Regions from separate parts of the Streptomyces sp. NPDC013455 genome, predicted to be linked through region 2. Evidence: predicted binding sites of a transcription regulator. Region 2 holds the regulator's gene; the other holds the start of a gene.
What was found. Region 2 encodes HrcA, which represses chaperone genes, less so after heat shock. Its sites were predicted from a motif close to TTNGCACTCNGNNNNNCNGAGTGCNAA; they were not measured.
Positions count from the first base shown of each region.

Region 1 (3,466 bases), on a different contig from region 2:
CAAGCTGCTCGAGGAGGGCCTGCTGGACCCGGCGAAGACCACCGTCGTCCTCAACACCGGCGACGGCCTGAAGACCCTGGACGCGGTGGCCGGGACCGGCCTCACCGCCACCATCCGCCCGACCCTGGACTCCTTCCGAGAGGCTGGCCTCGCATGAGCGTGACCGTCCGCATCCCCACCATCCTGCGCACCTACACCGGTGGCCGGGCCGAGGTCGCCGCCGAGGGCGCGACCCTCGCCGAGGTCATCGCCGACCTGGAGAAGAACCACACCGGGATCGCCGCGCGGGTCCTGGACGACCAGGGCAGGCTGCGCCGGTTCGTGAACGTGTACGTCAACGACGACGACGTCCGTTTCGAGCAGGGCCTGGAAACCGCGACCCCCGACGGTGCCGGCGTCTCCATCATCCCGGCCGTTGCCGGCGGCTGATTATTACCCTCGGTAACCCCGGTTACCGACCGTTCATCGGATTGCCCCCTCCGTGAGAGAAACGGAGGGGGCAATTCAGCGTGATTGAGCGCGGTAGAGTTGGGGAACACGGCCGCGGCCTTCGGGTCGCGGGCCCCGAATTCATGCCGCGTGCCCGACAAGAAGTAGCCAAAGTGTGCGGGTTTTATGCGGCTTTTGTGGCCTTTGTGAGGCCCGAATTGCCCTGAATTCGGATGAATTCTCACCAGATTCCGGACCCCTCGCGTCCAGATTTCTCGTCCGATTGACCTGTTGCAGACGGCAGTTGGACAGATACATTCAGCCGCGGTCGACGCGTTCCGGCGCACGCCCCCGGCCAATGGGGGGTGAGGTCTGACCCGGGTCCGCGAAGTGTGGATCTGTGCAAGGGCCAGTAATAGGGGAGTTAGGCATGGCTCAGGGCACCGTCAAGTGGTTCAACGCGGAGAAGGGGTACGGCTTCATCGCGGTCGACGGTGGTGCGGACGTCTTCGTCCACTACAGCGCCATTCAGATGGACGGCTACCGCACCCTGGAAGAGGGCCAGCGGGTCGAGTTCGAGATCTCGCAGGGCCAGAAGGGCCCGCAGGCCGACATGGTTCGCGTCACCGCCTGAACGTTTCTTGCACGAAGGGCCCGCACCTCGCAGAGGGTGCGGGCCCTTCGCGTGCCCGGGTTCCGGTGTTCGCGGGCGGCTGACGGCACCCGCCTCCACCCGTGGGGCGCTTGCACTCGACCATGCCGAGTGCTAATCATTGCGTTAGCACTCTGAAGGTGAGAGTGACAGTGAAGGACCGGGTCGGTGAGGCCCGTAGGCCGGGTGGGGCAAGGAACCACGAGGCCGGCGAGCCGTCCGTCGCGGGCGCGGGCGCGGTCCGAAGGAATCACCCCCAGTCCTGGAGGGACCACTTCACATGGCCAAGATCATCGCGTTCGACGAGGAGGCGCGGCGCGGCCTCGAGCGCGGCATGAACCAGCTCGCGGACGCCGTGAAGGTGACGCTCGGCCCCAAGGGCCGCAACGTCGTCCTCGAGAAGAAGTGGGGCGCCCCCACGATCACCAACGATGGTGTCTCCATCGCCAAGGAGATCGAGCTCGAGGACCCGTACGAGAAGATCGGCGCCGAGCTGGTCAAGGAAGTCGCCAAGAAGACGGACGACGTCGCCGGCGACGGTACGACCACCGCGACCGTTCTCGCCCAGGCCCTGGTCAAGGAGGGCCTGCGCAACGTCGCCGCCGGTGCCAACCCGATGGCTCTGAAGCGCGGTATCGAGAAGGCCGTCGAGGCCGTCTCCGCCGCCCTGCTGGAGCAGGCGAAGGATGTCGAGACCAAGGAGCAGATCGCTTCCACGGCCTCCATCTCCGCCGCCGACACCCAGATCGGCGAGCTGATCGCCGAGGCCATGGACAAGGTCGGCAAGGAAGGCGTCATCACCGTCGAGGAGAGCAACACCTTCGGCCTGGAGCTCGAGCTCACCGAGGGCATGCGCTTCGACAAGGGCTACATCTCCGCCTACTTCGCGACCGACATGGAGCGCATGGAGGCGGTGCTCGAGGACCCGTACATCCTCATCGCCAACTCCAAGATCTCCTCGGTCAAGGACCTGCTCCCGCTCCTGGAGAAGGTCATGCAGTCGGGCAAGCCGCTGCTGATCATCGCCGAGGACGTCGAGGGCGAGGCCCTGTCGACCCTGGTCGTCAACAAGATCCGCGGCACCTTCAAGTCCGTCGCCGTCAAGGCCCCGGGCTTCGGCGACCGCCGCAAGGCCATGCTCGGCGACATCGCCATCCTCACGGGCGGCGAGGTCATCTCCGAGGAGGTCGGCCTCAAGCTGGAGAACGCGACCCTGGACCTCCTGGGCCGCGCCCGCAAGGTCGTCATCACCAAGGACGAGACCACCATCGTCGACGGTGCCGGCTCCTCCGACCAGGTCAACGGCCGCGTCAACCAGATCCGCGCCGAGATCGAGAACAGCGACTCCGACTACGACCGCGAGAAGCTGCAGGAGCGCCTGGCGAAGCTCGCCGGCGGTGTCGCGGTCATCAAGGCCGGTGCCGCCACCGAGGTGGAGCTCAAGGAGCGCAAGCACCGCATCGAGGACGCCGTCCGCAACGCGAAGGCCGCCGTCGAGGAGGGCATCGTCGCCGGTGGTGGCGTGGCCCTGCTCCAGGCCTCCCAGGTCTTCGAGAAGCTGGAGCTGGAGGGTGACGAGGCGACCGGCGCCAACGCCGTGCGCATCGCCCTGGAGGCCCCGCTGAAGCAGATCGCCGTCAACGCCGGCCTCGAGGGCGGTGTCGTGGTGGAGAAGGTGCGCAACCTGACCCCGGGCCACGGCCTGAACGCCGCGACCGGCGAGTACGTCGACCTGGTCGCCGAGGGCATCATCGACCCGGCGAAGGTGACGCGTTCCGCCCTGCAGAACGCCGCCTCCATCGCCGCGCTGTTCCTCACCACCGAGGCCGTCATCGCCGACAAGCCGGAGAAGGCCGCCGCGCCGGCCGGCGGCGGCATGCCGGGCGGTGACATGGACTTCTGATCGACCTCGAGGTTGATCGCCTGTCCTACGGACCGAGGGCGGTGCCCCCAGCTTCGGCTGGGGGCACCGCCCTCAGTCGATGCAGAACTCGTTGCCCTCGATGTCCAGCATCGGGATGCACGCGTCATTGCCGTCGTACAGCGTCTGCACGTGTACCGCGCCGAGCGGGACCAGCCGCGCGCACTCGGCCTCCAGCGCGGCGAGGCGCTCCTCCCCGACGAGTCCGGTGCCGACCCGCACGTCGAGATGCACCCGGTTCTTGGCGGCCTTCCCCTCGGGGACGCGCTGGAAGTACAGGCGCGGACCCACCCCTGAGGGGTCGACGCAGGCGAACCACGCGTCCTGCTGCTCGGGCGGCTGCGAGCGCTTGAAATCGTCCCACGTGTCGAACCCTTCGGGGGGCGGCGGTACGACGTACCCCAGCACCTCGCACCAGAACCGGGCGAGGCGCTCGGGCTCCGCGCAGTCGAAGGTGACCTGGA
Region 1 covers NZ_JBEYCX010000002.1:133,612-137,077, forward strand. Annotated here, with positions in the region: gene thrC (threonine synthase) at 1-157, shown strand, start outside; gene ABZ576_RS04735 (MoaD/ThiS family protein) at 154-429, shown strand; gene ABZ576_RS04740 (cold-shock protein) at 860-1,063, shown strand; gene groL (chaperonin GroEL) at 1,362-2,984, shown strand; gene ABZ576_RS04750 (VOC family protein) at 3,057-3,466, opposite strand, start outside.
Region 1: groL (chaperonin GroEL) is a predicted target of HrcA. The motif match lies at 1,173-1,199, and genes of this name have one in related genera.

Region 2 (3,466 bases):
GAGCTGACGACGGCCGGACCAGCGTCACCACCCGCCCCTCCAGCAGGAAGCCGCGCGGCTCCAGCGGGAACACCCGGTGCTTGCCGAAGCGGTCCTCCAGGGTCACCGTGCCGGCCTCGCAGCGGATCACCGCCCCGCAGAACCCGGTGCCGGGCTCCTCCACGACCAGTCCCGGCTCGGCCGGCACCTCCGGCACGGGCTGCTGCTTCTTCCACGGCGGGGTGAGGTCGCGGGAGTACTGGCGCATTCGAACGACGATAGGAGAAGACGCCCGCCGAGGCTCACGACACGCCGTGGAACGCCCCCGGGAGCCGCCCGGATCACGCCGGGCACCGGCCGGCCGCCCCGGGAAGCCGGTCAGGGAACGCCGGTGCGGGCCGCCGAGAGAGGACCGGGCCGCCGAGGGAAGACCGGGCCGCCGAGGGAGGACCGGGCCGCCGAGGGAACGCCGGGCCGCCGAGAGAGGACCGGGCCGCCGAAGGAACGCCGGTCCGCTCAGAGCACGCCGAAGCGCGCGGCCAGCGCGTCCCGCTGGCGGCGGACGAAGGACGCGTCCACCACCGCGCCGTGACCCGGCACGTACACCGCCTCCTCGCCGCCGAGCGCCAGCAGCCGGTCCAGCGCGTCCGGCCAGCGGGACGGGACCGCGTCGGGCCCCGCCTGCGGCTCGCCGGACTCCTCCACCAGGTCACCGCAGAAGACGACCTCCGGGTCGCCCGGCACCAGCACCACCAGGTCGTGCGCGGTGTGGCCGGGGCCCACGTTCGCCAGCAGCGCCTGCCGGCCGTCGCCGAGATCGAGGGTCCACTCGCCCGAGACCAGGTGCCCGGGCGGGACCAGCGCCTCCACCGCGCGCTCCGCGTCCGCGGCGGGCAGACCGTTGCGCACCGCGTCCAGGCGCAGCTCCTCGCGCTCGTACGCCAGCACCGCGTCCAGGCCCACCGCCGCGTACGCCTGTACGCCGGCGAACGCGGCGGCGCCGAAGACGTGGTCGAAGTGCGGATGGGTCAGGGCGAGATGGGTCACACGGCCGTCGGCCAGTTCCTGCGCCTGCGCCCGTAGCCGCGCCCCCTCGGTGAGGCTCGATCCGGCGTCCACCACGAGCGCCGTGCCCGCGCCGATCACCAGGCCGGCGGTGCAGTCCCAGCCGGGCAGCCGGCACCGCCCCACCCCGGCCGCCAGCCGTTCCCACCCGAGCTCTTCCCAAGTCACGGTCATACCGGCGACGCTAGCGGTACGACCCGGTACGGCGGCCCGACCTTGCCCAGTGTGTACCCGACAGCCGTACACTGGGCCGGGGAACGCTGGCACTCGCATGGGAAGAGTGCCAGGCGGACGACCCGAAGGGACGAGGGGACGACGTGCTGGAGGTGCGCGCGAATGCTGAGTGAACGCAGGCTTCAGGTACTGCGCGCCATCGTCCAGGACTACGTGGGCACCGAGGAGCCGGTCGGTTCCAAGGCGCTCACCGAGCGGCACAACCTCGGTGTCTCCCCGGCGACCGTCCGCAACGACATGGCGGCCCTGGAGGACGAGGGGTACATCGCCCAGCCGCACACCAGCGCGGGGCGCATCCCCACGGACAAGGGCTACCGGCTCTTCGTGGACAAGCTCGCGGGCGTGAAGCCGATGACCGCGCCCGAGCGGCGGGCCATCCAGAACTTCCTGGAGGGCGCCGTCGACCTCGACGACGTGGTGGCCCGGACCGTCCGGCTGCTCGCGCAGCTGACGCGGCAGGTCGCCGTCGTGCAGTACCCGTCCCTGACCCGGTCCACGGTCCGGCACGTGGAGCTGCTCTCGCTCGCCCCGGCGCGCGTGATGCTCGTGCTGATCACGGACACCGGCCGGGTCGAGCAGCGGATGGTCGACTGCCCGGCGCCGTTCGGCGAGGCCTCGCTGGCGGACCTGCGGGCACGGCTGAACAGCCGGGTCGCGGGCCGCCGGTTCACGGACGTGCCGAAACTGGTCGAGGACCTCCCGGAGGCGTTCGAGCACGAGGACCGCGGTACGGTCTCCACGGTGCTCTCCACCCTCCTGGAGACACTCGTGGAGGAGAACGAGGAGCGGCTGATGATCGGCGGTACCGCCAATCTCACCCGCTTCGGGCACGACTTCCCCCTCACGATCCGGCCCGTCCTGGAGGCCCTGGAGGAGCAGGTCGTGCTCCTCAAGCTCCTCGGCGAGGCGAAGGACCCCGGCGTGACCGTGCGCATCGGCCACGAGAACGCCCATGAAGGACTCAACTCAACCTCCGTGGTGTCGGTGGGCTACGGTTCGGGCGGCGAGGCGGTTGCCAAGCTCGGCGTGGTCGGACCGACCCGCATGGACTACCCGGGAACGATGGGAGCGGTACGCGCAGTGGCACGGTACGTCGGACAGATCCTGGCGGAGTCGTAAGTGGCCACGGACTACTACGCCGTTCTCGGCGTGCGCCGCGACGCGTCGCAGGATGAGATCAAGAAGGCGTTCCGCCGGCTCGCGCGCGAGCTGCACCCGGACGTCAACCCCGATCCGAAGACCCAGGAGCGGTTCAAGGAGATCAACGCCGCTTACGAGGTGCTGTCGGACCCGCAGAAGAAGCAGGTCTACGACCTCGGCGGCGACCCGCTCTCCCAGTCGGGCGGGGCCGGCGCCGGCGGCTTCGGCGCCGGTGGCTTCGGCAACTTCTCGGACATCATGGACGCGTTCTTCGGCACGGCGTCGCAGCGCGGGCCGCGCTCGCGCACCCGGCGCGGCCAGGACGCGATGATCCGCATCGAGGTCGAGCTGGACGAGGCGGCCTTCGGGACCACCAAGGACATCCAGGTGGACACCGCCGTCGTGTGCGGCACGTGCAGCGGTGAGGGCGCGGCCCCGGGCACGTCCGCCCAGACGTGCGACATGTGCCGCGGCCGCGGTGAGGTCTCGCAGGTCACCCGGTCCTTCCTGGGCCAGGTCATGACCTCGCGGCCCTGCCCCCAGTGCCAGGGCTTCGGCACGGTGGTGCCGACCCCGTGCCCGGAGTGCGCCGGCGACGGCCGCGTCCGCTCGCGCCGCACGCTCACCGTGAAGATCCCGGCCGGTGTAGACAACGGCACCCGGATCCAGCTCGCCGGCGAGGGCGAGGTCGGCCCCGGCGGTGGTCCGGCCGGCGACCTGTACGTGGAGATCCACGAGCTGCCGCACCCCACCTTCCAGCGGCGCGGCGACGACCTGCACTGCACGGTCACCATCCCGATGACGGCGGCGGCCCTCGGCACCAAGGTGCCGCTGGAGACGCTGGACGGCATGGAGGAGGTCGACATCCGGCCCGGCACCCAGTCCGGCCAGTCGATCCCGCTGCACGGCCGGGGCGTCACGCACCTGCGCGGCGGCGGCCGGGGCGACCTGATCGTGCACGTGGAGGTCACCACCCCGACCAAGCTCGACCCCGAGCAGGAACGCCTGCTGCGCGAGCTGGCCAAGCTCCGCGGCGAGGAGCGCCCCC
Region 2 covers NZ_JBEYCX010000001.1:682,721-686,186, reverse strand. Annotated here, with positions in the region: gene ABZ576_RS03040 (DUF3097 domain-containing protein) at 1-247, opposite strand, end outside; gene ABZ576_RS03035 (MBL fold metallo-hydrolase) at 496-1,218, opposite strand; gene hrcA (heat-inducible transcriptional repressor HrcA) at 1,381-2,397, shown strand; gene dnaJ (molecular chaperone DnaJ) at 2,398-3,466, shown strand, end outside.